DNA from 3 places in the Mesorhizobium sp. B4-1-4 genome. Region 2 is predicted to be linked to each of the others. Evidence: predicted binding sites of a transcription regulator. Region 2 holds the regulator's gene; each other region holds the start of a gene.
The links. Region 2 encodes LexA, which represses DNA repair genes until DNA is damaged. Its sites were predicted from a motif close to TGTTCNNNNTGTGTTCNG; they were not measured.
Positions count from the first base shown of each region.

Region 1 (10,268 bases), 1.1 Mb from region 2:
CCTTGCGGGCCAGGAACGAGGCATAGGCCTGCGAATTGCGCATCCAGGTTTCGGGAGCCGCACCGCCGGCGGCGGTATCCTGCAACGTCGCGGCATAGATCGCCTCGGCCTTTTCGGGCATGTTGGAGGCATCGGCGATCAGCGCGCGGTGGAAGGACTTGAACAGGCCGAACCAGTCCGGTCCCTGCAGCTTGTCGATCGATGCCATCGCGTCGGCGGCCTCACCGGCACCTTGCTGTGCCCAGCCAGACATAACGCCTGAAATCAGGCGGTCCAGATCGGATTCCAGCGATAGCTTGAGCCAGTACTGCGCTTTGGTGAAATCCTTCTTGTGGAAGGAATCGACGGCCAGCGCCAGGCGCGAGAAGCGCTCGACATCGGGCACTTCCTTGAGCTTGTCGGCATAGACCAGGGATTCGTCGAAGCGTCCTTGGGCGACCAGCGACAGCATCAGGCTTTGCTGCAGGCCGGTATCGCCTGGATTAAAGGCCAGAGCCTGCTTGTAATAGGCGATGGCGCTATCGAGGTCGTTGTCGCCTTCGGCGATCCTGGCAGCCAGATAGGCGCCGGAGAACGACGAGATCTTGACCGGTTCGGTGGATTGCTTGGCATAGGCCGGCAAAGCCGAAATCGCCATGCCGGTCACAATTGCCAGCCTTGTCAGCCAGCGCGCACGTCCTTGCTGCATCATATCCCTTTCAGCCAGGCGCCATCTCCGCGTCAGCGGGATCGACGTAGACTCGATCTTTCCAGGCAAAGCATGGCCTTTTTGGGGTCGCGCTTCAATCCACATGAAATTCACAATCGGGTCACCCGATTAACAAACCATGGCTAGAAGGGACAATCTTGCGCGCCAACGGGCCGCTGCAGCCGCGTATCGGGATAACCGCCGGCGGCGATGGTGCCGCACAGCCCGCTCCATTCGCAGCCGCCGCACGCCGTGCGCACGAGGCCGGTCGAAAATGCCTGCCGCATCCGTATCAGCATGGTGGCATCGAGATCGAGGCGGATGCCGCCATGGATTGACCGGGCCAGCAGTTCCTCCACGTCCTGCGCGGCCAGCTGGTCGCGTGCGGCCGCGCCCTCGCGCAGGCAGTGCGGCTCGGGCTCGTCAAGCAATGGGGCGCAGATGTCGTCCGGTCCGGAAACGAGGAGGATGCCCTCGGCCCGGCTCAAGCGCTCCGCGATCCCGTCATAATTGGCGGTGAAGGCGGGACTATACCCCTTGCCCACATAGGTGAGCAGGCAAAGGAGGTGATGGGCGCGCAGCCTGATCGTCACGGCCGATAATCACATATTGGCCGGCTTCGCCTTGCCGCCGCGAAGCGCCATGAGCGTCGCCGCACCGAGCGCCGACTTCAACAACCCGCCGACAATGAACGGCAGGAAGCCGAAAGTGATGGCCTTCCCGGCACCAATCATGACGGCAAGCCAGGCCGTGCCGAGCGCCAGGCAGACAAGATTGCCGAGCAGCATGGCGGCGAAGGCAAGCACCACCCTATTGCCGTTCCAGCCACGCTCGGCCAGCCAGCCGACCAGCGCGCCGGTGACCGGGAACGCGAAGAGATAGCCGCCGGTCGGCCCGACGAAATGCTGCAAACCGGCAGCGCCTCCGGCCAGGACGGGAAAGCCGGCCGCGCCTTCGACCAGCCATGCCGCTATGGTGAGCGCGCCAAGCCGCCAGCCATAGAGCGCGCCGATGAGCGTCACGGCGAAGGTCTGCATGGTCACGGGGACAGGCACCATCGGCACCTCGATGTAGGAGGACAGCGCCAGGAACAGCGTGCCGAGCACCACGGCGCCGGCCTGCCAGCCAAGGGAGCGGTCCTGGAGCCGGAGTGGGCTGAAGGATGGCTTACGGGACGTGAATGCGATGTCTGTCATGGGGATTCCTTCGACCGATGGAAATTATAGATAATTTCGACTTTTGATCTATTATCGAATCCACATTTCTCCGGAGATAGCAAGCCTCTCCACGGCAAAGACTGTCTGAAGCACGTCACGACGCGCTTCAGGTCCTTGTTTCATGGATGTCGCTCGGCCAAAAACCGAGGCCCCTTGCGGGCGACATGCATCAACCCACGATCGCGAAAGCTTCGCGCGTCGCTCCCGAGGCCGTCCTGACCGGCTTGCGGCCAATCCACTGGACATGCCGCCCCAGCGTCGCAGCGGCCGATTCGGTGTTTCCCTGCCGCAAGGCGGTCAGTATTGCCCGGTGGTCCTGGTCGGTGCGCGTCTCCCACTCCGATCGCCATGCCGCGAACAGGAAGCGGGCGCTCGCGGCGTGCAGGTCGTCGATGGTGGCGAGCAGCCGCGGCATGGCGCATGGCGCCAGGATCAGCCGATGAAAGGCGCGGTTGGCTTCCTCCCATGACCTGACGTCGCGGGATTTGTCACCGGCCTTGGTGGCTTCCTCGGCGAGATCGAGAATGGCCGACGTCAGATGCGGCGCGGCATGGCGCAGCGCCAGCGCTTCGAGTGCTGCCCGCATTTCAGCGACCTCCTTGACCTCGCCGAGATCAAAGGCGGCGACGCGCACCCCGCGGCGCGGCTCGCTGACGGCGAGCCCCTGCGCCTCCAGGCGGCGAAAGGCCTCGCGTACCGGAACATGGCTGGTGTGGAATTCCTCGGCGACATGATCCTGGCGCAGCCGGGCACCAGGCTCGATCGCGCCCGAGATGATGCGGTCCGCGAGCGCCTTGCTGATGCGCACCGCTATGGTGTCGTCCGTGCCCTTTGCCATGTTTTATAGATAATTTGCGACATGGCAGCTTGTCGAGACGGCGAGACCGTTGTTGCCGACATTCCCCCAACACAATGCCGGGGAAACTCCGGAGAAACGCCGCTCAGTTCACCCGGCTGATGCAGAAATCGATGACGTCGATCAGCGCCGATTTCTGCGGCGTCTCTTCCAGCGGCGCCAGCGCGTCGCGGGCGATCTCGCCGAAATGGCGGGCGCGCCCGATCGTATCGGCGATGGCGCCGTGGCGGGTCATCAGGCCGATCGCCTTTTCCAGGCCGGCGTCATCGACGACATTGTCCTCGATGGCGCGTTTCCAGAAGGTGCGCTCGGCCTTGGTGCCGCGCCGGTAGGCAAGGATGACCGGCAAGGTCACCTTGCCCTCGCGGAAATCGTCGCCGACATTCTTGCCCAGGTCCTTGCTGGTGCCGCCATAGTCCAGCGCATCGTCGATGAGTTGGAAAGCGAGCCCGAGATTCATGCCATAAGAGCGAAGTGCGGCGCGATCATTGCGGGTCGCCAGGGCAATGACCGGTCCAACCTCGGCAGCGGCCGAAAACAGCGCGGCGGTCTTGGCCTTGATCACGGCGAAGTGCTCGTCCTCGGTCGTCTCCAGATTTTTGGCCGCCGCCAACTGCATGACCTCGCCCTCGGCGATGATCGAGGCGGCGCTCGACAGGATGTCGAGCGCTTCGAGCGAGCCGACATCGACCATCATGCGGAAGGCCTGGCCGAGCAGGAAGTCGCCGACCAGAACGCTCGCCTGGTTACCCCAGATCATGCGGGCGGTCTTCTTGCCGCGCCGCATGCCGCTCTCGTCGACGACGTCGTCGTGCAGAAGCGTGGCCGTGTGCATGAACTCGACCGAGGTGGCGAGCTTGACGTGGCCTTCGCCGGCATAGCCGAACATCTGGGCGGCGGCCAGCGTCAGCATCGGCCGCAGCCGCTTGCCGCCGGACGAGATCAGGTGGTTGGCGACCTCCGGGATCATCTCGACGTCGGAGCCGGCCTTGGACAGGATCAATTCGTTGACGCGCCCCATATCGCCCGCCGTTAGATCGATCAGATCCTTGATGGAGGCGGGTTCCCGCTTCCCATTTTCCATGTTGAGAACGACACCCACGACAACTCTCCCGCCTTGGTATAACGCGTGCGACGGCACCCTTGGTCCCAGTGTGACTCTAGGGCGGCGGACATGGCCACGGCAAGTGGCGAATTGGCGCGGCGGCGATGACAGCGTGTCAACCGGTACCGCAGGGAGCGAGGCTCTGCCGAGGATGCGAGGTTGGACAGCAAGCGGTCGATAGGGTGGGGCCGCGACCATGCCGTCGCTCAGAGGTAAGTCAGGGTGCTGGAGATGCCGGGAATCCACGTCCCCGTTTACATCAGCGCCGTAAACTGAGAGTTTCACCCGATGATAGAGCTCATCCGCACCAACGACGCCGTCATCATCTCCTTTGTCGAATCGCTGATGCGCGATGCCGGCATCGGCTGCTTCGTCGCCGACCAGAACATGAGCGTGCTGGACGGTTCTCTGGGCATCCTGCCGCGGCGCGTCATGGTCGACGCCGAGCAGGCCGACGCCGCGCGGCGCATCCTGAGGGACGCCGGCATCGCCAACGAGATTCGCGGAAAATAGATGTCGGCCGCGCCAGCCGCCCTCGCCCCGGACACACCGGCCCATACGGTCGACGCCTTCCATCGCGGCCGGTTCTGGCTCGTGCAGCCCAAGCATGGCGGCCACCGCGCCGGTATGGATGCAATGATGCTGGCGGCCTCCGTGCCATCCGCCTTTGGCGGACGCCTCGCCGATTTCGGCGCCGGCGCCGGAGCCGCCGGCCTCGCGGTGCTGTCGCGCTGCCCGGGTGCGGCGGCTGCCGTGCTTGTCGAACGTGCGCCGGAAATGGCGGCATTCGCCTCAGCCACGCTTGCCCATCCCGGCAATGCGCATCTCAGCGATCGCGCAGCCGTGCTTGTCGCCGATGTCACGGTGTCGGGCCGCGCCCGGGCCGCCGCCGGCCTCGCCGACAATGATTTCGACTTCGTCATCATGAACCCGCCCTTCAACGCCGCACGGGACCGCGCCACGCCAGAGCGCCTGCGGAAGGAAGCCCATGTCATGGAAGACGGGTTGTTCGAAAGCTGGATCCGCAGCGCGGCGGCGGTGGTCAGGCCGCGCGGCGGGCTTGCCGTCATCGCGCGACCCGAACAGCTCGGCGCCATTCTCGATGCGATCGCCGGCCGATTCGGCGACGCCGAGATGCTGGCCGTGCACCCTCGCCCCGACGCGACTGCGATCCGCATCGTCGTGCGCGCATCGCTTGGCGCGCGCGGAAAACTCGCCATCCGGCCGCCGCTGATGCTTCACCCGCAGTCGGGCAACGGCCCTGACGAGCGCAGCGAAATGATCACCAATGGTCTCGCCTCGCTGTTTGGAGATTGAGCTATTCCTGGCCGCCACATTGCCGTTGGCCGGGAAATCCCTACATGCCTGCAACCATCGACCGGAGACCGTCCTCTCGTGAAACGTCTTTTCAACCGACTGCTGCCGAAATCCTGGCGCTCCACCGTCGTCACCATTCCGGTCATCCGGCTGCATGGCACCATCATGGCCGGTGGCGGTCCGTTCCGGCCGAGCCTGTCGCTGGCCTCCACCGCTGGCCTCATCGAGAAGGCCTTTTCGTTCGACGCGCCGGCAGTCGCCATCTCGATCAATTCGCCCGGCGGCTCGCCAGTGCAGTCGCGGCTGATCTTCAAGCGCATTCGCGACCTGGCGAACGAAAAGAACAAGAAGGTGCTGGTCTTCGTCGAGGACGTCGCGGCCTCGGGCGGCTATATGATCGCGGTTGCCGGCGACGAGATCTTCGCCGATCCGTCCTCCATCGTCGGCTCCATCGGGGTCGTCTCGGCCTCGTTCGGCTTTCCGGAGCTGATGAAGAAGATCGGCGTCGAGCGCCGTGTCTACACCGCCGGCCAGAACAAGGCGGTGCTCGATCCGTTCAAGCCCGAGAAGAAGGAAGACGTCGAGCGGCTGAAGGCACTGCAACTCGAGGTGCACGGCACGTTCATCGATCTCGTCAAGGAGCGGCGCGGTACCAGGCTGAAGGACGATCCGGACCTGTTCACCGGCCTGTTCTGGACCGGCAAAAGGGGTCTTGAGCTTGGCCTCGTCGACGCGCTCGGCGACATGCGCACGGTGCTGAAGACCCGGTTCGGGACGAAGACGCAACTCAGACTGGTATCGGCGCCGCATGGTTTCCTCGGTCGCTTCGGCCTGTTCGGCTCAAGCAAGGGCTTTTCGGCGCCTGACATCGCCGCCGCGGCCGCCAGCGGCGTCATCGATGCGGCGGAAGAGCGCGCCTTGTGGGCTCGCTTCGGGCTTTGAAAAGCCGGTAAAACCGTCTAGCATGAAGGCTTGAAGTCTAATGCATTGTTGTCTTCCCGAAACCGAACACACTTTTGGACAACATGCATAACCGACCCGACCGGTCGCATTCGCCGGCCCAGCGTGGGAGGAGTTTTGACATGCCGCAGATCATTTTCTTCACCGTCGTTGGCGTCGCCGCCTATTTCGGCTACCGCACTTTCGTCAGGGAAGCCGAACGCGTGACGGCCAAGGTGCGGCGCACCGAAAAGCAGGCGGCCAATGGCGCGATGGGAACGCTGGTCAAGGATCCGAAGACCGGCGAATACCGGCTGGCCAAGGACTGAACATCATTCCCCATACGACTGACGCCGTGGACACCGACATCGGTTCGCGCACCTGGCATGCGCATGCCAAGATCAATCTGGCGCTACATATCACCGGCAGGCGCCCCGACGGTTATCACCTGATCGAAAGCCTGGCGGTGTTCACGCGTTTTGGCGACCGGGTCGAGATCGCGCTCGCCGACAGCGACGATTTCATCGTGTCCGGCCGTTATGCGCCGGCAGTTCCCCTGGACGACAGCAACCTCGTACTCAAGGCGCGCGATGCCTTGCGAAAATCGGCTGCATCCGAAAGAACTCCGCCCGTCGTCATCAGGCTCGAGAAAAACCTGCCGGTCGCCTCCGGCGTCGGCGGCGGATCGAGCGACGCGGCGGCGGCCCTGCGCGGGCTGGCACGGACATGGAGCCTGGACATCGATGGCGCCGAACTGGCGCGGATCGGCCTCTCGCTTGGCGCCGACATACCGATGTGCCTGGCGGCAAAGCCGCTGGTGGCGCGCGGCATTGGGGACGAACTGTCGATGGTGCCGGACTTTTCAGCGCTGGGACTGGTGCTGGTCAATCCTGGAATGCCGCTCCCGACAGCGGACGTCTTCGCGGCGCTTTCCCATCGCGACAACGAGCCATTGCCGCCGTTGCCGCGCAGCATCGATTTTCACAGCCTGCGCAATTGGCTGGAGGTCACCCGCAACGATCTCGAGCCGGCGGCCGTTGCCATGCAGCCCGCCATAGGCAGGGCGCTTTCATGGCTGAACAAGGCCGGATCAGGATTTTCGCGCATGTCCGGATCGGGCGCGACATGTTTCGGCCTGTTCGAGACCGGCAATGTCGCCAAGCGCGCGGCCGCCGAGATCCGAAGCCGCCAGCCCGACTGGTTCGTCGCGGCAACGCGCAGCATGACATCGGAGGCTGAGTGAGATGGCCACGACTGACGAGGGCCGTTCTTTCATTCCCGTGCGCATCGCGGTGCTGACCGTTTCGGACACGCGCGGCCTCGCCGACGACAAATCCGGCCAGACGCTGGCAGACCGCATCACCGAGGCCGGCCACATCCTGGCCGCCCGCGATATCGTTACCGACGACCGTGACAAAATCCGTGACAAGGTGCTTGGCTGGTCGAAGGACACGGGGATCGACGTCGTCATCACCACCGGTGGCACCGGCTTCACCGGCCGAGACGTGACGCCGGAGGCGTTGGAGCCGATCTTCGAAAAGCGCATGGACGGCTTTTCGGAAGTGTTCCACCGCATCTCCTACGACAAGATCGGCACTTCGACAATCCAGAGCCGGGCGACCGGCGGCGTCGTCAACGCCACCTTCGTCTTCGTGCTGCCGGGCTCGCCCGGCGCCTGCAAGGACGCCTGGGACGGCATCCTCAAGGCGCAACTCGACTACCGGCACATGCCCTGCAACTTCGTCGAGATCATGCCGCGCCTGGACGAGCATCTGCGGCGCGGAAAAGCCGCTCCATGAAAACCAAAGGCTGAATGGCTTTCCAAGCGCCATTTCCAAAAACGGAACGGCACCGGCGCCTCCGCTAACCCGCGTCACATTTTCTGCAATGCGAAACAGCCGTTTTCTGCAATGCGAAACAGCCGTTGCAAAATATCACTTCGAAGAGCGGTGTTCCTGCTTGGCCTGGGCGACCCAAATCTCGGCGTCGAGTTTCTTTGTCGCCAGGCCGCGCGCCAGAGCCTCGGCGCTGCCGGCGTTCTTCGACAGGGACGTGGCCTGACGCTTGCTGATCACCAGCCCCTCGGCGAGCGCCCGGTTTCCCGAAAAGACCCGGGCCAGGAACGGCGCGCGGCTGCCCCGCGCGCGTGAGAAGCGCGCCGCCATGGTTTGCTTGGCCGTGTGGACGACGACCGCCTCGATCCAGCCCTCCACCAGCCGCGCGCCCGGTTCCAACAGCAGCAGCCAGTCGCCCTTGGCCTGCCGGATGCCGGCGGCGATACCGCCGCTCGCCACATACTGGCAACCGGCGTGCTCGGCGACATAATGCGTCTGGTCGGTGGAACCGGTGTCGCAGATGATGACCTCGCGCACCACGCCCTCGACCGCCCCGCCAATCAGCGAGCCGAGCGTGCGGGCAAGAGCCTCCTCGTTATTGCGGGTTTCGATGAGAACACTGAGCATGTCAGCCGAATAGCGGAAACCCGCGCACAGTGCCAGTTTTGCAACGCAACATAGAAAGTTCTTGCTTTGTTCTCATCGGCGAAATAGGAATAATTTCATGAGCAGAGCGATTCGACACAACATGGACACTCCTTGGGAGCGGGCAAAGATGGAACCGATCATGCGTGCCGACATTGCCGCCTTTGGGGCAGGAAGAGCCGAGATGGCCAATGCGATGATCGAGCAGAGCGGCATGCGCATCCGTCCGGACCGCAACCGCGGCCGGTCGGCGGGCATCAATCCGTCCGGCCGGTTCGAACCTGTCAGCCGGCATGTTTTCGATGATGGCTGGAGTTCCCTGGAGGAACTGCCCCCGTTCAAGACCGAGGTGCAGGTGGAAAAACCGCGCACCATCATCACCCGCAATGAATCGCCCGATATCTCCTTCGACCGGTCAATCAACCCTTATCGCGGCTGCGAGCATGGCTGCGTCTATTGCTTCGCGCGGCCGACACACGCGTTCATGGGCCTGTCGCCTGGCCTGGATTTCGAATCCAAGCTGTTCGCCAAGCCGGATGCGGCACGCTTGCTCGACAAGGAACTGTCTAAGGATGGCTACCAGCCGCGCACCATCGCCATCGGCACCAACACCGACCCCTACCAGCCGATCGAGAAGCAATACCGGATCATGCGCGAGATCCTCGAAGTGCTGGAAGCGCGCGGCCATCCGGTCGGCATCGTCACCAAGTCCGCTCTGGTGACGCGCGACATCGATATCTTGTCGCGCATGGCCGAACGTGGGCTCGCCAAGGTGGCGCTGTCGGTGACGACAATGGATCGCATGCTGGCCAGGACCATGGAGCCGCGGGCGTCAACGCCGTCCAAGCGGCTAGAAGCGATCAGGCAGCTTTCGGATGCCGGCATTCCAACTTCGGTGATGGTGGCGCCGATCATCCCCGGTCTTACCGACCAGGAAATGGAACGGATCCTCGATTCGGCGCGTGCCGCCGGCGCGCGCGAGGCGGGCTATGTCGTGCTGCGCCTGCCGCTGGAAGTCAGCCCGATCTTCAAGGACTGGCTGCTGCGCCATTATCCCGACCGCTATCGCCACGTGATGTCGCTGATCCGCTCGATGCGCGACGGCAAGGACTACGATTCGGAATGGGGCAAGCGCATGAAGGGCGCCGGACCCTATGCCTGGCAGATCGGCCGCCGCTTCGAGATCACCGCCAAACGACTCGGACTCAACGCCGAACGGCGCACCCTGCGGACCGACCAGTTCGTCGCGGCCGGAAAGGACCAGGAGCAGTTGATGCTGCTCTGAAGACCCTAAAGCGCTGCGGCAGTTTCATTGCTGCCAAGCAAAAAAATCCCGTCCGGCCTGCCCCGGCCTGCAGACGGTGCCCTCCCGGTCCGGCGCCTCACCCGACCCGGAGGGACTTGCGGAGAATCGGAGCCGATGCGAACCTCGCCGCAACATGGCTCGCGCGCGTTCCGATTCTCCGCTTCTCTTCGAAATCGTCGAGAAGCCCGATTTCTCCTTCGAGACGAAGGCGATGGCCGACGGCCTGTGGCCGGTCGCGGGGATGGATGAGGCCGGCCGCGGCCCGCTGGCCGGGCCGGTCGTCGCCGCCGCGGTGGTGCTCGATCCCGCCAATATCCCCGAAGGGCTAGACGATTCCAAACGGCTGAGCCATTTGCAGCG
Region 1 is NZ_CP083950.1:737,826-748,093, reverse strand. Features, by position in the region: gene FJW03_RS03355 (tetratricopeptide repeat protein) at 1-688, opposite strand, end outside; gene FJW03_RS03350 (DUF1284 domain-containing protein) at 832-1,281, opposite strand; gene FJW03_RS03345 (biotin transporter BioY) at 1,291-1,884, opposite strand; gene FJW03_RS03340 (GntR family transcriptional regulator) at 2,075-2,743, opposite strand; gene FJW03_RS03335 (polyprenyl synthetase family protein) at 2,847-3,863, opposite strand; gene FJW03_RS03330 (DUF2007 domain-containing protein) at 4,155-4,379, shown strand; gene FJW03_RS03325 (tRNA1(Val) (adenine(37)-N6)-methyltransferase) at 4,380-5,183, shown strand; gene FJW03_RS03320 (S49 family peptidase) at 5,262-6,125, shown strand; gene FJW03_RS03315 (membrane protein) at 6,266-6,451, shown strand; gene FJW03_RS03310 (4-(cytidine 5'-diphospho)-2-C-methyl-D-erythritol kinase) at 6,478-7,365, shown strand; gene moaB (molybdenum cofactor biosynthesis protein B) at 7,367-7,921, shown strand; gene FJW03_RS03300 (glycosyltransferase family 2 protein) at 8,057-8,584, opposite strand; gene FJW03_RS03295 (PA0069 family radical SAM protein) at 8,733-9,887, shown strand; gene FJW03_RS03290 (ribonuclease HII) at 10,042-10,268, shown strand, end outside.
Region 1: a site for LexA is predicted at 8,641-8,658, ahead of FJW03_RS03295 (PA0069 family radical SAM protein). Genes of this name have one in related genera too.

Region 2 (10,268 bases):
TCAATACCGGCCGCGACGACGTCGCGCTGCTTGGCTTCACCTCGGGCACCACGGGCGTGCCAAAGGCGACGATGCATTTCCACCGCGACCTTCTGATCATCGCCGACGCCTATGCCCGCGAGGTCCTGCAGGTAACGCCGGACGACATCTTCGTCGGCTCGCCGCCCCTCGCTTTCACCTTTGGCCTTGGCGGGCTCGCCATCTTTCCCCTGCGCTTCGGTGCCGCGGCGACGCTGCTGGAACAGGCGACGCCGCCCAACATGATCCACATCATCGAGACCTACAAAGCGACCATTTCCTTCACCGCGCCGACCGCCTACCGCGCAATGCTGAAGGCGATGGATGAAGGCGCCGACCTGTCATCGCTGCGCGTCGCCGTTTCGGCCGGCGAGACATTGCCGGCCCCGGTCTTCGAAGAGTGGACGAAAAAAACCGGCAAGCCGATCCTCGACGGCATCGGTGCCACCGAAATGCTGCACATCTTCATCTCCAATCGCTTTGACGACATGAAGCCCGCGTCGACAGGCAAGCCGGTGGTCGGCTACGAAGCGCGCATTGTCGACGACGAGATGCGAGACGTGCCGCGTGGCGAACCCGGGCGGTTGGCGGTGCGTGGACCGACCGGCTGCCGCTACATGGCCGATGACAGGCAGAAGGACTACGTTCGCGACGGCTGGAACCTGACCGGCGACACCTTCACGCAGGACGAGGACGGCTTCTTCCACTTCGCCGCGCGCTCCGACGATATGATCGTCAGCGCCGGCTACAACATCGCCGGGCCCGAGGTCGAGGCGGCGCTGCTGGCGCATCCCGATGTCGCCGAATGTGCAGTGATCGGCGCCGAGGATCCAGAACGCGGCCAGATCGTCGAGGCGCATGTCGTGCTGGTGCAAGGCGTTGCGCCCGATGCATTGACCATCAAGCGCCTGCAGGACCACGTCAAGGCAACCATCGCCCCCTACAAATATCCGCGCTCGGTGAAATTCATCGCCGCCCTGCCCAAGACCCAGACCGGCAAGATCCAGCGCTTCCGGTTGCGCATGGAGAAAATCAATTGAGCGAGCCCTACGATCCGGCGTCCGAAGGCGCACAGATGTCGTTCAAGGAGCGCATGTCCTACAGCGACTATCTGCATCTGGAAAAAGTCCTCGACGCGCAGGCACCGCTGTCGTCAGCGCATGACGAGATGCTGTTCATCATCCAGCACCAGACCTCGGAACTCTGGATGAAGCTCGCTTTGCATGAGATCGGCGCCGCCATCCGTTCCATCCGTGCCGACCGGCTTGAGCCGAGCTTCAAGATGCTGTCGCGCGTCGCGCGCATTTTCGAGCAGTTGAACAATGCCTGGGACGTGCTGCGCACGATGACGCCCAGCGAATACACCGAGTTCCGCGATGCGCTCGGCCAATCCTCGGGCTTCCAGTCCTGGCAATACCGCGCCATCGAGTTCATGGCCGGCAACCGCAACCTCGCAATGCTCGGCCCGCACAAACACCGCCCGGACCTCAGCCAAAAGCTGGAGGCGATCCTGGCCGAGCCATCACTCTACGACGAAGCGCTGCTGCTTCTGGCGCGCAACGGGTTCGACATTGGTGCCGATGCCAGGCGCACGAATTGGCGTGAAACCCGCACCGAGAACGAAGAAGTCCTCGTCGCCTGGCAGACCGTCTACCGCGATCCGCAGCGCTACTGGATGTTCTATGAACTGGCCGAGAAACTGGTCGACTTCGAAGACTATTTCCGTCGCTGGCGCTTCAACCACGTCACCACAGTCGAACGTATCATCGGCATGAAGCGCGGCACCGGCGGCACGTCAGGCGCCTCCTATCTTAAGAAAATGCTCGAGGTCGTCCTGTTTCCGGAACTCTGGACCGTCCGCACCCGGCTCTGACGAGCGCCTTTGCTTCGTAAATGTCGTCGCCCGCTGAACGCTTTCGGGCAACAGCCACTCAAGTCACGGCTGTCTTGACGGCGAAACGCGCTTCCTGCCAGGCGCCGGTGCGCAGGATGTCTTCCAGCACCTCCACCGCCTGCCAAACGTCCCTGTAGCCGACATAGAGCGGCGTGAAGCCGAAGCGGATCGTCGACGGCGCGCGGAAATCGCCAATCACGCCGCGCTCGATCAAGGCCCGCATTACCTGATAGCCTTGCGGGTGGATGAACGACACCTGGCTGCCGCGCGCGTTGCCGTCTCGCGGGCTTTCGAGCTCAAGGCCGTAGGCGCCGCACCTGGTCTCGACGAGCTCAATGAACAGGTCGGTCAGCGCGATGCTCTTTTTGCGCACCACCGCCATGTCGACGTCGTCCCAAAGATCCAGTGCCCCCTTCAGCGCCCGCATCGAAAGCACAGGCTGCGTACCACACAAGAACCGGCGGATGCCGGTGCCGACCTCATACCCTTGTTCGAAGGCGAAAGGCCTTGCATGCCCCCACCAGCCGCTCAGCGGCTGCCGGACATCGCCGTGATGACGTTTTGCGGCGTAGATGAAGGCCGGCGCGCCCGGACCGCCATTGAGATATTTATAGGTACAGCCGATGGCGAAATCAGCGTTCGCGCTGTCGAGTTCGACCGGTAAGGCCCCGGCTGTGTGGCAGAGATCCCAGACGATCAGCGCGCCAGCCTGATGGGCCTTGCGCGTCAGCGCGGCCATGTCACGCAACTGCCCGGATTTGTAATTGACGTGGTTGACCAGGATGACGGCGACGCGTTCGTCGATCAGGTCCTCGATATCAGGCGCGTCGACCCCTTCGAGCCGCAGCACCGTACCCGGCCGTGTCGATGCGACACCTTCGGCCATATAGAGGTCGGTTGGGAAACTGTCGCCTTCGGCGACGATGACCGACCGGTCCGGCCGCATGCCAAGCGCGGCATGCAGCACCTTGTAGATGTTGATCGAGGTCGTATCGCAGACCACCGTCTGGCCGGCCGCGGCGCCGATCAGGCGTCCGAGCTGGTCGCCAAGGGCGACCGGCATTTCGAACCAGCCGGCGGTGTTCCAGGCACGGATCAGATCCTGCGCCCATTCCTGGGTCGCGGCCTTCTGCAGCTCGTTGAAGACGGCGGGGGCCGCCGCGCCGAGCGAATTGCCGTCGAGATAGATAACCCCGTCCGGCAAAATGAACCGGTCGCGCATGGCACGCAGCGGATCCGCCGCATCCATGGCTTCGACTGCTGCGAGATCGAGCATTGCACGCATGATTTCAGACATTCCCTGGTTTGTTCACGCTCTAATTTATTCACGAATGGCTTCGCGAGCCGGCGCGGATCCCCGGCTGCGCTTGAGGCTGGGCAAGGCCAGCATGGCGAGCACGAACAAGCCGGTGGCAAGCTTCAGGTCAGGCGGCGGCATGCCGGCGGCGAGGCAGAACGACACCAACTGGTAGTAGATGATCGCGCCGGCGAAAGGCGCCAGCAGCTGACGCCAGACCGTCTGCTTGCCGATAACCGCCTCGCCGATCATCAGCGCGGCAAGCCCGTTGATGAGAATCCCCAGTCCCATATTGACGTCGGCAAATCCCTGCGACTGCACCATCAGCGCGCCGCTTGACGCCGAAAACGCGCTCGCCAGCCCGACACCGCCTATGGTCGCCGCCCAGACATTGATGCCTTGAGCCTCGGCCATGTCCGGGTTGGCGCCCACCGCACGCACCGCGGTCCCCTTCTCGGTCCTGAAGAACATGTAGAGCGCCAGGAAGACGAGGAGCGCGAGAAGGCCGGCAACAACGATCTTGCTGACCGGAAAACCAGGCCGCGCGAACGGCACCCAGTCGAACACAGTGGGTGAGCCGAAGACGGAGAGATTGGACTTGCCCATGATGCGCAGGTTGATGCTGTAGAGCATCGTCATCATCAGAATACCCGCAAGAAGCGTATGGATGCGGAAGCGCAGATGGATGAAGGCGGTGCAGCAGCCTGCCGCGAGGCCCGCCACGAAGGCGACCACGATGGCCGTCAGCGGCGATGCGCCGGCAGCCAGCAGCACGCCGCAGACACAGCCGCCCAGAGGAAAGGCGCCTTCGCTGGTGAGATCGGGAAAATTCAGCATGCGAAACGGGATCATGATCCCGAGCACGACAAAGGCCAGGATCAGGCTTTGCGCCAGGGTGACCGGAATGATCGCGACGAAGCTGGTCAGAACGTCCTGAATAAAGCCCATGGTGGTCAGCTCGCCAGCAACATGCGGTCGGTCTTGACGGAAAAATGACCGATCAGATCGACAACCGTCGCCCTTGCCTTCTCCTCGCCGGTGACCTCCAGCAGGACCCGGCCCGCGTCGAGCATGATCACCCGGCTGCCATGGTCGACGGCATGTTGCATATTGTGGGTCACCATCAGCGTGGCCAGTTTTAGCGCATTGACGGCGCGCACCGTCGCCTGCATGACGATATCGGCCGTGCGCGGGTCGAGCGCTGCCGTATGCTCGTCGAGCAGCAGCAGGTCCGGCGATCCGCCAACCGCCATGATCAGCGACAGCGACTGCCTCTGCCCGCCCGAAAGCAGGTCGACTCGTGTGTCCAGGCGGTTTTCAAGGCCGAGACCCAGTATGGACAAGCGCTCCTTGTAGGACGCAAGCCGGGTGGCGTTCAGCCCTTGCCGCAAGCCGCGTTTGTGGCCGCGAAGGTCAGCCAACAACATGTTCTCCGCCACGGTCATGCTGGCGGCTGTGCCGCGCATCGGATCCTGGAAGACGCGCGCCAATTTTGCCGCGCGCTTGTGCACCGGCATGTTTGTCACATCGGTGCCGTTGATCAGGATCCTGCCGGAATCGAGGATGAGAGCTCCGGAAATGGCGTTGAGCATACTGCTCTTGCCGGCCCCATTGGAGCCGATGACGATACCGAACTCGCCCGTGGCCAACGACAGGTTGAGACCGTCCAGCGCGACCTTCTCGTCGGCCTGGCCCTTGTAGAACACTTTGCGCGCGGATCGGATCTCGAGCATCGTTCCTCCCACAACTGAAGGGTGACGGCGCCGACGCCGTCACCGCTGCAGCCCAACGTCAGTCGACGATGCACCCGCAATCGGCCATCGAAGCGGGTATCTCGATGCCGAACGCGGCCATCGCCTTGCGGGAGATCGTTGCCATGTGGTCCTTGTAAGCCGGACGCGACGGCGCGATCGTCTTCGGATCCTTGCCCTTAAGGATTTCGGCGGCGATGTTGCCGGCATTGACGCCGACCTGCGTGTAGTTGACCGCGAAGCTTGCCGGTACGGTGCCGTTGCGGACCGCGCTGTCATCGGAGTTGACGACCGGGATACCGGCCTGGCGAGCGGCTGCGGAGACAGCGGCAATCGCCGGCTGGATCAGGTTCGAAGCCGGGCCGTAGATCACGTCGGCCTTGCCGGCAAGCGAAGCGATGCGTTGCTGGATGTCATTGACGTTGTCGATGCCGACCTCCACGACCTCGAAGCCGGCCGTGGGTGCCGCCGCCTTGATCTTTTCGATCAGGGCGACGTCATTGGCCTCGCCTGGATTGTAGGGCACGCCAAAGCGCTTGGCGTTCGGCAGCAGCTTCTTGGTGAAGGCCATCACCGCGGCGACATCCTGCAGATCGCTGGCGCCGGTCATGCCTTCGTCTCCGGAGTCCCATGACGGCACCAGCTTGGCCGCGACCGGATCGGTGACCGCGGCAAAGACGATCGGAATGCCGGACCCTGCGAGCGCCTTCTTGGCGATCTGCGAGACTGGCGTGGTGATGGTGTAAATCAGCTTGGGCTGCTCCGCCTGCAGCTTGGCGATCATCTGCGGCACAAGCGATGCGTCGAAATTGGTATGGCTCTCGGTGTAGACGACGTCCTTGCCCTCGACAAAGCCATTGTCCGTCAGCGCCTTCTTGAAACCGGCTATGGCGGCATTCAACTGAGGATGCTCTCCGAAATTGGCTATGCCGATACGAATCTGATCGGCCGCGGCGCTGCCGGCGCTGACCATCAAGGCGCCTGCCAGGGCCAATCCTGACAGCCATTTCGACTTCAACATCATTTCCTCCCAGATTTGATTAGCGCCGCTTAAAGACGGCACATCAGGCGATCATGGTCAGTCCGCCGGTCCATGTCAAACATTATATATAATTCTTGCCATGCACCGCCATGATATATAATTTTCCAAGCCTGACGATGGACGGACTGCGATGCAGGATCAGAATAGTTCCACAAAGACGGAGGCGGCCTATCAGCTGCTGCGGCGCGATATTCTGACGACGCGCCTCATGCCGGGTGCGCCGCTCAAGTTGAGTGCGCTGCGCGGCACATATGGCGTCGGCTGGACGCCGCTGCGTGAAGCATTGTCTCGGCTTGAAGCCGAGCGCCTTGTCACTGCCATCAGCAATCGCGGCTTTGCCGTCGCTCCCGTGTCGCGGGCCGAACTCGAGGACCTGGCGCGCGCGCGGATGGTTGTCGAGATGCCCCTGTTCCTGGAATCGATGGAAAAAGGCGACAGGCAATGGGAAGATGCCGTTGTCACCGCTCATTACCGGCTCTCTCGCTGCAAGACCGCGGTTGACGACCCCTCGGATGCGGCCGTCGATCAGTGGGACGAAAGCCACGAGGCCTTTCACGCGGCGCTGCTGAGTGCTGCGACGTCCAACTGGCTGCTGCGATTCCGCTCGACGATCGCGGATCAGCTGCGGCGACATCATCGTTTTCTCGGCCTGGCGCCGACTTTGCGGGCAGCGGCCGGCCTCAAGCATGGCTATGGAGAGGCCATGGACGCACTGCGCGAGGCGATCGCGATCGAGCATCACACCGCGATCATGGAGGCGGCGCTCGATCGTGATGTCGAGCGGGCAAAGGCATTGATGACGGCGCATATCGGCTACACGCTGCACGTCTATTTCACAGCGAAGACAGCAGCGCCAACAACTACACCGCACGCGCCGGCAGCCTGAAAGCGGTTTCCGGATGATTTCGGCGCTTCCGCGCAGTCCGACGCTTACACACGGATCCATCCCCAAGCGAGCTGGCGAACGTTGGCGTTTTGGTTTCGTTTCGTTCCGCTGGGATGACACTGGGCGACTCCATAAATCGCCCCGTGCGCCTTTCAAACGATGAAGCCAAACCTCAACAAGGGGTGGGCCACAGGCCATTAACCAAAACGATTTCAATGCGTGTGTCCGGGGCAGAAATCGTCGGTAAGCGTCGGTTGCCGTTTGTTGCCGGCGGCAAAAATTTCGAACCCCTTAACAAATTCACTAAACTTTAAACGGTTGCGGAACACAACTGGAACAGATAGTGTTTGTTCTGGGTTTGTTTTTCGATTCCGATTCAGACCCTTCGTTCAATGCCTTGGGGGCCGCCATGCTGACGCGCAAGCAACATGAACTGCTGATGTTCATTCATGAACGGCTCAAGGAAAGCGGCATCCCGCCCTCCTTCGACGAGATGAAAGAGGCTCTTGATCTTGCCTCCAAGTCGGGGATCCACCGCCTGATCACGGCGCTGGAGGAACGTGGCTTTATTCGGAGACTGCCCAATCGGGCGCGCGCACTGGAAGTGCTCAGGTTGCCGGATTCGATCGCGCCGGGCCTCAATGCGGCAAAGAAATTTTCGCCAAGTGTCATCCAGGGCAGCCTCGGTCAGGGCAACCTTGGTCGTCAGATCAAGCCGGCGCCGTCGCGCTTGCCCGCGGCCGGCAATGACGACGATGCGATTCCCGCGGTCTCGATCCCGGTGATGGGCCGTATCGCCGCCGGTGTGCCGATCGATGCCATCCAGCACCAGACGCATTCGATCTCGGTGCCGCCTGACATGATCATGGGGGGCGAGCACTATGCGCTGGAGGTCAAGGGGGACTCGATGATCGAGGCCGGGATCTTCGATGGCGACACGGTCATCATCCGCAACGCCGATACAGCGAGCCCGGGCGAGATCGTCGTGGCGCTGGTCGACGAAGAGGAAGCGACCCTGAAACGGTTCCGCCGCAAGGGAGCTTCGATTGCCCTTGAAGCCGCCAACCCGGCCTACGAGACCCGCATTTTCGGGCCGGACAGGGTCAAGGTGCAAGGCAAACTCGTCGGGCTGATCAGGCGCTACTGAGCAGGCACTGGCGCGCTTGTATTGTCAGGCTTTTTATAGGGCGGCAGGCCCCTCGCCTCGCGCGAGAATTTGCGCTGTTCATGCCAGGGACGGTATGGCCTGTCGACGGCGAAGCTGACGATTGGTGGGCCAGTCGCCGATTGGCGGTCGAAGAAGACCGCAGCACTCCCTTTGCGAGCGAGTTGCCGTTTGGTGACGACGAGAACCAGCGGGTTATGGCAGGCGTCATAGCCGGTCGCGTCGTTGACGACGATCACGTCGGCGAAACCGCAGGCCTTCCAGGTATCCTTGCGGTCTTCGACATGCGCGACGATCGCTCCGGACGGGTGCCTGGCGAGGCAGACGCCGTCGGTGCAGTAGAACGGTGCTCCCGGCGGCAGGTTTACGGCATCGGCGATGGTGAACTGCCCGTCTGTCTTGTTGAACACCTCTGGCACGACGATGCTTTCGGATACCAATGCACGTTTCCAGTTGTCGACGGTGAATTCGTTCGGGCGTGCCCGGCTGACCGCGAGTTCGCCACCGCCGATCGGCACCGCGACCAGTCGGGCATCTTCCGAGATCAGCACATCGGGCGTGCGCGTATCCGACACAGTCAACAGGCCGGCAAGTGCGAATGGGAGTGCGGCGAGCCGCAGCCATGTCGTCGCCATCGTCGCGATGACCAGGGCGACCGTCACCAGCAGCACGGATTGCTGGGAAATCAGCCCGACCGCATCGACAGGAGAGCGTTCCGATATCCACGCCGATATGGCGATCATTGCCGTCAGGCCCTTGCCCATCAGGTAAAGGGATGGCACATCCAAGCCGAACGGCATGAGCAACGCGCTGGCGACGGCCAGGAACATCACGACCGAAACGATCGGCATGACGGCCAGATTGGCGAACAAGCTGAGCGGCGATACACGCTGGAAATGCCAAATGGCAAACGGCGCCGTAGCGCTGCCGGCGATGATGGAGGTCATAGCCAATCCACCCGTCGTCAGCAGGAATTTTTGCGTCAGAAGCCCTGGCAGGGATAGCTTCGGCGATGGCGGCCTCGTTTTTCGCGCACGATAATCCGCCCAACCGGCATAGGCGCCAACCAGGGCGGCGGTCGCGGCGAACGACATCTGGAAGCTCGGTCCGACCACCTCATGCGGCGAGACCAGTATGACGGCGATCGCCGAGATCGCCAGGTTGCGCATGGTCAGTGCCGCGCGATCGAACAGAACCGCGATCAGCATCACCGCCAGCATGATGAAGCTGCGTTCGGCGGCAACGACGATGCCCGAAATGACGAGATAGGCAGCGATCGAGAAGAGCGCTGCGGCGGCCGCGTATTTCTTCACCGGCCTTCGTGCGGAAAAATCTGGAAACAGCGCGAAGGCGCCGCGCAGCAGACCCATGACGGTGCCCGCGACCAGCGCCATATGCAGTCCGGAAATGGAGATGATGTGATAGATGCCGGTGCGCCGCATCGCCTCGTTGATTTCGTCGGGAATGCCGGCGCGCACGCCGACGATCAGTGCCGCGGCGATCTCGCCTTCGGCGCCGCCGACGATGCCCGTGATGCGGCCGGCGATGGATTGGCGGGCATTTTCCACCGCAGCGGACAGGCGAGCCAAAAGAGGCATGTCGTCCTCGGCTGTGACAATCCTGGGATTGCCGAGAAAAAACCCGCTGCCGCCGATGCCGGCGAAGTAGCTGTCGAAGGAGAAATCATAGCTGTCCGGCCGCACCGGACCGGTCGGCGGCAAGAGTTTGGCATAGCCTGATATCAACGAGCCGGCGGCCAATTCCCGCGGTATCTTGCGTGCCGAAAGCCGGACCCTTTCCGGCGCATAGCGCAGTTTCGGCCGGGCGGTGGACGTCACGTCAATGGTCAGCCGGATGCGGCCGGTCTCCATCCGGTCGAGCGAGACGACGCGGCCCGTCACCTCAGTCGAAATCTCAGAGCCCAGCATGCGTGTTCCGGCTCGCCATGTTTCGACCTTCGCCGCGAGCAGGCCCAGCGCGCACAGCAGCATCGCCGTGAAACACAGATGGGTTTTTGGCCAGGAACGCGAGGCAAGCGCACAGAGCGCCGTCAGCACGACGACCGCTACAGGCTTGGCAAAATCAGGCTCCGCCGCCAGCGAATAGTAGCCGATCACTCCGGCGGCCAGACAGACCGGCACCAGCAGAAAGGCGATGCCCCGGTCAAGTTCCAGTTCCGCCGCCTTGGCCACGCCATGGCGCAGGCGAGGCAATG
Region 2 is NZ_CP083950.1:1,798,725-1,808,992, reverse strand. Features, by position in the region: gene FJW03_RS08695 (AMP-binding protein) at 1-1,058, shown strand, start outside; gene kynA (tryptophan 2,3-dioxygenase) at 1,055-1,891, shown strand; gene kynU (kynureninase) at 1,950-3,197, opposite strand; gene FJW03_RS08680 (ABC transporter permease) at 3,234-4,157, opposite strand; gene FJW03_RS08675 (ABC transporter ATP-binding protein) at 4,163-4,942, opposite strand; gene FJW03_RS08670 (ABC transporter substrate-binding protein) at 5,001-5,981, opposite strand; gene FJW03_RS08665 (GntR family transcriptional regulator) at 6,133-6,888, shown strand; gene lexA (transcriptional repressor LexA) at 7,298-8,035, shown strand; gene FJW03_RS08655 (ComEC/Rec2 family competence protein) at 8,029-10,268, opposite strand, start outside.

Region 3 (10,268 bases), 3.0 Mb from region 2:
GAGAGACACCAAACTCCTGCGAGAGGGGTTCGGTCACAAGCGCGATGAGGAAGTGGGCAAGAATCCAGGGCTTTGCGATCCTTGGGTCTTTGGCGGGGGGCGCGCGCAGCCCGATCAAGCTCTTCAGGCGCTTGAAGGCGAGCTCGATACGCCAGCGCATACGATAGAGCTTGAGAACCGTGCCGGCGGGGAACTCCTCCTGGCCAAGCGAGGTCACAAGGATCACGAAGCCAGCAGCAATCAGCGTCTCCGGTCGAACCTGATTGCCCTTGGCCTTGGCTTCCTTGTTGATTTTGCGCCGCGCTTCTTGCGCCGCGGCTTCGGATTTGCGCAAGGCGATCAGGCGCATCTTCACAGGCTCACCCTTTTTGAGGCCCAGCCGGACAGGCATTTCGAAGACCTCCTCGCGGCAGCTCTCCAGGTGGCCGATGAGATCGAACGCCTCGCCGTTGGCGTCGAGCCATCGCACATTCTTCCACGGCGCGCGCACGACAACGTCGCCGCCTTGCGCCATGACCTTTGCGATCCGGTCGGCCTGCAGATAGGCGCGGTCGCCGATGCGGATCTCGCCCGCTATCACCGGCACGCGGTCGATCAGCTCGGCCTCGCTCTGGTCGGTGATCTCGATGAAATCGAACTGCTCGCGCTCAAGCTCGAAGGCGCAGTGCATACGCCAAAGGCCATTGTTCTTCTTCTCATGCACACCGGCCTTGGCAACCGCCGTCGCATCGAGGATGCGGATCAGCCGGCCTTTGGCCAAACCTGCCTCCTCGCGCTTCAAAAGATGCCCGATCAAATGCTGCAGCCACAGCCCTGCATTGCGCAACCGGCCGAGCAACGCCACGTCCGAGATGTCGGCGATCCCGCTCGCCGCCGCCCAGGCCACGATGCCCCGCATGCCCACCTTGCCAAGGCAGTAAGCCAGTGTCAGGCGCAACAGATCGCTCGCCGACCTGATGCCGCGCGGTCGCAGGAACGCCTTCGTCTCGCGCGCACTTCCTGCGATCAACTCTTCGCCGCCGAGAAGCTCAATCGTCTCGGCCCAGCCGTCATCAACAAGCGATTCGTGTGTCATCCCCAGCGTAGAATCACAACCGATTCCGCGCCGCAATACCCTATCTTAGCGCTTATGCCCTTGCGGGGGGAGATGGCCGCGAAGCGGCCAGAGGGGGTCGGTTCGACCGGACGCGACGTCCTGCGGCAGATGAAGGTTGGCGCCCCAGGCGCGGCGACCCCCTGTGGCCTGCCGGCCATCTCGCCCTCAAGGGGCGCGGCGGCAAAATGCGGCACCTTCACCCTTAGCCGAATTGACCCTTGCGCCCTGACATGCCAAAGGCCCGCCCAAGCCTTTCGCCTGGAGAAAGCCCTGATGACTGATCGCGTCGAAATCGCCGGATTGCGGATTGCCCGCGAGCTTCACGACTTTGTCGCCAACGAAGCACAGCCGGGAACCGGCATCAATGCGGACACATTCTGGAACGGCTTCTCGGCCATCGTCCACGACCTCGCGCCGAAGAACCGCGCGCTGCTGGCCAAGCGCGACGCCATGCAGGAGAAGCTTGACGGCTGGTATCGCGACAATGGCGCGCCCATCGACATGGAGGCCTACAAGGCTTTCCTGAAGGAGATCGGCTATCTCGTTCCCGAAGGGCCGGCCTTCAGCGTGTCGACCGAGAATGTCGACCCTGAGATTGCTGATATCGCCGGGCCGCAGCTCGTCGTGCCGGTGATGAACGCGCGCTATGCGCTGAACGCCGCCAATGCGCGCTGGGGCTCGCTCTACGACGCGCTCTATGGCACCGACGCCATCCCCGAAACGGATGGCGCGCAGAAGGGCAAAGGCTTCAACCCGGCGCGGGGCGCCAGGGTCATTGCCTGGGCCAAGGATTTCCTCGACCAGTCCGTGCCGCTGACCTCAGGCAAATGGGCCGGCGTCAACGGATTGTCGGTGGCGAACGGCGCGCTGAAGCTCGGCGAAGGCGCCGGCTCCACCACGCTCGCCGACCCGAAACAATTCGTTGGCTATCGCGGCGACGCCGCCAATCCGCAAGCCTTGCTGCTGGTGAAAAATGGACTGCATATCGAGATCGTGATCGACCGCGACAACCAGATTGGCCGCACCGATCCGGCCGGCATCGCCGACGTCATCCTGGAATCGGCGCTGACCACCATCCAGGACTGCGAGGATTCGGTCGCGGCGGTGGATGCGCAGGACAAGGTCGTCGCCTACCGTAACTGGCTTGGCCTGATGAAGGGCGACCTGGCCGAAGAGATCACCAAGGGCGGCAAGACCTTTACCCGCAAACTCAATCCCGACCGTGCCTACACCGCGCCTGCCGGCGGCACGCTGACCGTTCCGGGCCGCTCGCTGATGCTGATCAGGAATGTTGGCCACCTGATGACCAATCCGGCGATCCTCGACCGCGACGGCAAGGAGGTGCCGGAAGGCATCATGGACGCGGCCGTCACGGCGCTGATCGCTCTGCACGATGTCGGGCCGAAGGGCCGCCGCGCCAATTCCCGCGCCGGCTCGATGTATGTGGTGAAGCCGAAGATGCACGGGCCGGAGGAAGTCGCCTTCGCCGTCGGGATTTTTGATCGGATCGAGGCCCTGCTCGGCATGGCCAAAAACACCATCAAGATGGGCATCATGGACGAGGAACGGCGCACCACCGTCAACCTCAAGGAGGCGATCCGGGCGGCAAAAGACCGTGTCGTCTTCATCAACACCGGTTTCCTCGACCGCACCGGCGACGAGATCCACACCTCGATGGAAGCCGGCCCGATGATCCGCAAGGGCGACATGAAGCAGGCCGCCTGGATCTCCGCCTACGAAGCCTGGAATGTCGATACGGGCTTGGAATGCGGGCTCGCCGGCCACGCCCAGATCGGCAAGGGCATGTGGGCGATGCCGGATCTGATGGCGGCGATGCTGGTCGAGAAGATCGCGCATCCCAAGGCCGGCGCCAACACCGCCTGGGTGCCGTCGCCGACGGCGGCCACGCTGCATGCCACGCACTACCACAAGGTCGATGTGCACGCCGTGCAGGCGGCGCTGAAAAACCGGCCGAAGGCCAAGCTCGACGACATCCTGTCGGTGCCGGTGGCGGTGCGGCCCAACTGGACGCCCGACGAGATCCAGCGCGAGCTCGACAACAACGCGCAAGGCATTCTGGGCTATGTCGTGCGCTGGATCGACCAGGGCGTCGGCTGCTCCAAGGTGCCCGACATCAACGATGTCGGCCTGATGGAGGACCGTGCCACGCTGCGCATCTCTTCGCAGCACATCGCCAACTGGCTGCGCCACAAAGTGTGCTCGCAAATCCAGGTGATGGATTCCCTGCAGCGCATGGCGGCCATCGTCGACCGCCAGAATGTCGGCGATCCATTCTACCAGCCAATGGCGCCCGATTTCGACGATTCCATCGCCTTCCAGGCCGCCTGCGATCTCGTGTTCAAGGGCACCAGCCAGCCCAACGGCTACACCGAACCGGTTCTGCACGCGCGCCGGCTGGAACTGAAGGCGAAAGAGCGGGCCTGAAAGGATCGGGCGGTCGGGAGCTCCGGCGCCCCTTGAGGGGAGGCCCGGGGGTGGGGTCAGGCGTGAAGTGCGCCGACTCCCATTCCAACCACGCGCCCTGGAAAGCGACGCAGGATCAGGTGTTTTTGCGCCTCGGATTTGCCCTCGGGCCCGGTTTGCCGGCCACGCGCTCGGCGCCGAGAAGGGCGCACTCGCCGATCGCATGGACTTCACCGTCAGTCGTGAAGTTGACGGGCCGTTGCGCCTGTCACAGCACATTCATTGTATCAGCGTAACCTAACGGAACGTCGGGTTTCGACCGCTATGCAGGAAGCGCCATGCCTGTTTCCCCCGAATATGATGCCGGTTGCTCCAAAACCTCCGTGGAACTGTCGGAGGGCTTTGAGGGCTGGTTTGCCCGCGTATGCGAGGGCGGCCAGGAAACGTTCCATGAATTCAGGCGCGAGCGCGATGCAATTGCCTTCGCACACACCCAACGCATGCGCCTCGGGCTGCCCTGTCCGCCATTGGAGCGCACGGCATACGGCTCCGGTAAGGCGATCAGCAAGATCAACCAGATAGCAGATGTGCTGAGAACCAGGAGGCTCGGTCGGTTCCTCCAGTTGTCGGCGCTAGCGCTAAGTGAGCCGATTCGGTCGCAAAGGCTCCGGCATCGCGTCGCGAGCGATGCAAGGCAGGCATTGTCCAAGCTCAAGGCGGCAACGCGAAGTCGCGGATTGTTTATCGATTGCGGATCTAACATCGGCCAGGGGTATAGGTTCTTTTCCCGGTACTACACGCCCGACCACTTTGATTACGTTCTTGTCGAGCCAAACAAGAATTGCCTGGAGTATCTTCAGGGTTTGCGCTCGGAAAACGGAGCCATGGAGATCGTGGCCAAGGCTGCGAGCGTGAAAGATGGCTATGCCGAACTGCTCGGTCCCCCGCCAGAGCACTCGGACCCTACCTACGAAGGCTGCTCTATAATTCCCGGCCACAACGGAGGCTTGTACCAGTCGCAGCGATTTGCGCCGGAGCTCGTCGAAACGTTTTCGCTGTCACGGATGATCCAAGCCAAGCGCAGCCTTTACGAAGTGATCGTTCTCAAACTCGATGTCGAAGGGGCGGAGTATGAGATTCTGGACGACATGATCCGTTCGGGGCTGCATCGTGATCTCCATGCCGCTTATGTCGAGTTCCATTCCACCTACATGAGGAACTCGGAAGGACGAAGGACTGCTGCCATGGAACGCGAAATTGTCCGTGAGTTCCTGGAGGTGGGCACGCGTATAAGCAGATGGATATAAGCGTCCGCTATCGGAATGGACTTGTTCCGCGGATCCGCCCCGGCCTCAACATGAGGATCAATTCCAGTCCGGAGTTACTCGACGCCCGCTCGCCTGACGCGGAACAGGGTTCAGTGGTTGACCTGGAATGACCACCCGACTGGATTCGAGCCCGCAACTTCTGCCTTGCGAGGTGGGCGACAACTGTCATCTTTGCGTCACTGCGCCACCGCTATATTAGATATTAGCAATGTCTTGATGAGCCCATCATCGGTGCCGGAATCCAGGTATGGGGCGGAGCATAGACATCGGCGATGAGGTGACGCTGACGGCGACTATCTTGATGGTGCGTCGGAGTGGTCGAGCATGTGTGAGCATTCCAAGCTACACCCTCCCAATTGCCATTGAGCCTCCGAGGAAAGCGAAGCCCGGCGAAAAGGTGGCGATAACGGGGTACGTGACGCGCGTTGATGATGAGGCAGGTAAGGTGACAGTCAAGATTACCGCTCGGGTCATCGTCGAGATCGACACCGCCACGGCCCAAAGGAAATCGCACCCATCCGAGCGACAGAAACCGTTTCGCGACGGATGGGAGTGAACAGGGGTCCGAGACCGCACAGACACTTTGGCGCGGGGGACCACACAACAGGCTGCCAATGCCAGGGAAGCGTTGTTTTCCGACACGCGCGCGTGGGTGGAGATGGGTTCCAAACGGAATATATCGAATCATTTTTCCGACGATCCTATAATCGCCGACGATATCGCGTATAAGGTCTCAAAGGCGCTTGAGAGCGGCACAATTCAACGGCTTCATAGGGTGGGCAGATCGCCACGAATTGCAGAAACAAGATGCAGAATCGGGACGGTTGCTGGCTCAACCTGTCAAGATCGTGGCCGACCTCGCCGCCGACCTCCTTCCCGCCCCTCTGCTTCTTGGATTTTGTTCGTAACGTTGAGCCGGCCTTCTATTCGGACTCTGGCAGGATACTCCGTCCTCACGGCGCTGGTGGGGGCCGCTATATGGGCTGGCGTTCGCAACTACCCCAGGTATCTTCTGAGACGGCTTCTCCCACGCCGCCAGCGGGACTTCTTGACGGTTGAAGCCCGGAAGGCAAATCCGCCCTTCAATTCCTTCAATGTGGACGGATCTGTGTTGCAACGGCCGCTTGCTACGCCGCCTGCGCCATCCGCTCCGAACTCATGCGATAGGAAATCGCCTCGGCCAGATGGATGCGGCCGACGGTTTCGCTGGCGTCGAGATCGGCCAATGTCCGCGCCACTTTCAGCACGCGGTGATAGGCCCGCGCGGAAAAGGCGAGTTTTTCGCTGGCATCCTTGAGCAGCGACAAGCCCGCGGCATCCGGCATGGCGATCTCCTCGATCATCGCCGGCGCGCAATGCGCGTTGGTGGTGGCGCGGGTGGCGCCGAGCCGCTCGAAGCGTTCGCGCTGCAGTGTGCGGGCACGCGCCACGCGCAGCGCCACATCGGCACTCTTCTCAGCGCGGTCCGGCCGGATCAGGTCGCTGGCCGAAACGGCCGGCACTTCGATCCTGAGATCGATGCGGTCGAGCAGCGGACCGGAAATGCGCGCCTGGTAGTCGGTGCGGCAGCGTTCGCCGCGCAGGCAGCGATAGCCGGGTTCGCCGGCCATGCCGCAGCGGCACGGGTTCATCGCCGCCACCAGCTGGATGCGCGCCGGATAGGTGACGCGATGGTTGGCGCGCGCGATCATGCAGTCGCCGGTCTCCAGCGGCTGGCGCAGCGCGTCGAGCGTCTGCGGCGTGAATTCGGGAAATTCGTCGAGGAACAGCACGCCGTGATGCGCGAGCGACACTTCGCCGGGCCGCGCCCGCAACCCGCCGCCGACCATCGCCGCCATCGAGGCTGAATGATGCGGGGCGCGGAACGGCCGCCGGTCGGTCAGCTTGCCTTCGCCGAGTTCGCCCGCCACCGAGGCGATCATCGAGACTTCCAAAAGTTCCTTCGGCGCCAGCGGCGGCAGAATCGACGGCAGCCGCTGCGCCAGCATCGATTTGCCCGAGCCCGGCGGGCCGACCATCAAGAGATTGTGGCCGCCGGCCGCCGCCACTTCGAGCACGCGCTTGGCCGTCTCCTGGCCCTTGATGTCGGCGAGGTCGGGCAGGTCGCGCGCCGAGGCGTGGATGCCGGCTTCGGGCCGCGACAGCACCTGCGTGCCGCGGAAATGGTTGGCGATCGCGATTAGGCTGCGCGGCGCCAATATGTCGAAATCGCTGCCGGCCCAGGCGGCCTCCGGTCCGCAGGCGAACGGACAGATCAGGCCCTTGCCTTCGGCATTGGCGCCGATCGCCGCCGGCAGGGCGCCGGCGACGGCGGCAATCGTGCCGTCGAGCGACAATTCGCCGAGAACGACATAGCCGGCCAGCATGTCGCCCGGAATGGCGCCGAGCGCCGCCATCAGGCCGAGTGCGATCGGCAGGTCGTAATGGCTGCCCTCCTTGGGCAGGTCGGCGGGCGCGAGATTGACCGTCACCTTCTTCGACGGCATCGACAGGCCCGACGCATGAAGCGCCGCCTGCACCCGCTCGCGGCTTTCGGCAACCGCCTTGTCGGGCAAGCCGACGATCTGCATGCCGACCTTGCCCGGCGCGACCATCACCTGCACGTCGACCGGCACGGCCTCGATGCCCTGGAAAGCGACCGTGCGAACCCGCGCCACCATCGTGTTGCCCCCGGATACGGGCTGGCCTCAGCCCGTGCGATCAGGCCCGAAATGGCCTCTTCGGCAGACAATCACAGTTTCTTGATCAAATCAAGAACATTACAGGAACAAGCCGCCGCGGAGTTGCAACGGACTTGTAGCCGATTGGCTAGATGCTAGACGGCCAGTCCATCGTCGCGGCATACTCCCCTGCGTAGCGCAACCTCATGCGCGAGGCATATTTCATCACATCGGCCATCCCTTGGTCACACCTTCAGCCTGTATTTCGAGCAGCTGCTGCTCACTGATTCCTTGCTTGGCAACTAGATCGGCTTTGAACTTCTCGGCCAGATCCACTTCGAGCTTGGCCTGCGCCATCGGTTCGGTGTTCGGGACGCGCTCCATGGCTTCACGAGTCGCCCTGGCTTCCGCCTCGCCGCTTTCCTTAAAGATCGCTCTCCGCATTTCCTCGGATAAGCCAAAGCGGTCCTCCGGAGCAGCGGAGAGCGCGGCGAGACGGCCTTCCTCGATGACTACCTTCGGATCTCCTGTGTCGCTATAGTTTTTCGCGAGCATCGCAATCCACAAACCCTGCCCGGCGCGGGCCTGTTCCTCGCTTCCATACACATAGAGGTAAATGTTGGTTGGGGAGCTGTGATACCGGAACGCTGTGCGTTGTTCGGCGGCCCGATACCGCTTCAAGATTTCCGCTTCCAGTTCTTCCTTTGTGGGAACCCCCAAGGCAACGATGTTCTGTGAAATCTGGGTCTTGATAGGCGCGTCGTAAATTTCCTCATCGATGAGCGAGAACTTTTCACTTTTGGCTGCATCGTCAGGCCCACATGCGGTCAGGAATGCAAGGACGGCCAAGCCGAGCGAAGGGCGGCGGCGGCACCATTTGCTGATATTCTAGTCACGCATGGGGATTTCTTCCCTGGAAACGCTGAAGGAGGTTGGTTCCTGACTCCTTTGTCAGCCCGCTAACCCATTTCGATCCTACAGGTCCCAGATCGGCATGCTTGGCCATACCTGCAATGTGGTCGAACATGCGCTTGAGATGTCGCTTCATCGCGGCCTTGGTTTCTTTTGAGGCCTGTCCAGTATCATACACAGAACCTTCGATCGCTTCCCGAAACTGTTTGACAGCCGCGCTTGGGGTGGTCTCGGCAAGATAGGCGAAGTTGCTGGCCGAAATCAGAGCAAGCGCGCAGAACGCATGTTCGAGCCCCAGCAGCCTGGCAAGATCGTCGTGATCCCAATCCGCGCTCACGTTTACTTCTTGCCGCCGCTCGACCCACCGCTCGGTGGGTTCGAGGGGGTGCTGTGACTTGTCGGGCCTTGATACCCTCCTTGAACCGATCCTGTGCCTTGAGAACCACTGCCACCCTGGGGCTGATATCCGTTGACCGAGGAGGTCGTTGCCGTCGAAGGGCGCCAAGTGCTGCCTTTGTTCGTCATTTTCCATTCCTTTCGGCTGGGGTGAATTCGATGGTCCGAATCTCACTGGCGCAGATCAGAACACTCTTGTTTGTGGGAGTCCATGATCCGTTGTCGCCCACGTCAAAGACGTGTTCGATCAGCAGGTCGCGCTCCTCTGGATGTGACGACGCGAACGACCTGTCGCTCCAGTAGCCGGCGAACGTCGTGTCGTCCTTGAGGACGACGAACACCCATGAGCCGCACATCGTGGAGAACTGATAATCCCAGGCCGTGGGGATCACGTGGATCGGGGAAAGCCCGGCCCATCCGTAGATCTTTCGAAGCCATCCGGCCTTCGACGTGATGCCACTCGCGAAGCCGATGAGGGCCGGCGCGGCGAGCAGCACGAAACCCCACGCGAGCGCCCGGACCCGCGCGTCGGCGCTTGAATTCATAACGAGGTAGATCACCCAGCCGGACAGGGCGAAGTTCAGGGCGCTAAGGGTCAGGAGACGAACGAAATAGTCCGGCCCGTCTAGCCTTTGTCCCGTGATGAAGTGCGCTCGAAACGACGAGATGATGTAGCCCGGCACCACGAAAACGAAGGCGACGTAGACCGCGTCAAGCGAGAGGAAATTTCCCATTCAACCCATGCCCTGAGGGATTCGCGCCATTTTATCCGGCGCGGAAATTAGCGGCTAGGCTGGTGCAATTAATGTAGCCAAACGTTAACCCAAAGGACCCGCCAGACATTAGAGAATATTGATGGCGGCAATGGGCGCAGCCGATTTCAGTCTGAGCCCGAATGTCAGCTGTCGAGAGCTGGCGGTTTCTCCTGTTCGGTCAAGGAGACGAGACGCTTCGAAGCTGTGCGGACGGCATCAGTCTGTCAGTGATGATCCCGTCCAGGACTGGTGGCCTACGCGCCATGTCGCATTATTCCGACTCAGTCCTCCCTGAAGGCGTGAGCAAAGCTTTCGGCCAAAGGCTGATAGAGATATTCGAGCATCGTGCGTCGTCCCGTCACGATGGAGACATCGACGGGCATGCCTGGATAGAGCTTCACGTTCGGCAGCTCCTTCAGCTGATCGGCGTTCACCTCGACGGTGGCGCTGAAATATGTTGCTCCACTGCGTTCCTCGACCAAGGCATCGGCCGAGACGCGGGTGAGGGTGCCTTCGACCGTCGGCGTCACTCGCTGCTTGAAGGCGACAAGGCGCACAGTCGCCGGCAGACCCGGGCGGACGACGTCGATATCCAGCGGCTGGACTTTCACCTCTAGGACCATCTTGTCCTGGACAGGCACCAGGTCGAGAATGTCGCCGCCCGGCGCAATTACCCCGCCAGGCGTGAAATAACGAA
Region 3 is NZ_CP083950.1:5,102,552-5,112,819, forward strand. Features, by position in the region: gene FJW03_RS24650 (transposase) at 1-1,075, opposite strand, end outside; gene FJW03_RS24655 (malate synthase G) at 1,370-3,541, shown strand; gene FJW03_RS24660 (FkbM family methyltransferase) at 3,859-4,827, shown strand; gene FJW03_RS24665 (YifB family Mg chelatase-like AAA ATPase) at 5,976-7,508, opposite strand; gene FJW03_RS24670 (hypothetical protein) at 7,734-8,357, opposite strand; gene FJW03_RS24675 (hypothetical protein) at 8,401-8,757, opposite strand; gene FJW03_RS24680 (DUF6338 family protein) at 8,942-9,550, opposite strand; gene FJW03_RS24685 (HlyD family type I secretion periplasmic adaptor subunit) at 9,853-10,268, opposite strand, start outside.
Region 3: a site for LexA is predicted at 7,601-7,618, ahead of FJW03_RS24665 (YifB family Mg chelatase-like AAA ATPase). Genes of this name have one in related genera too.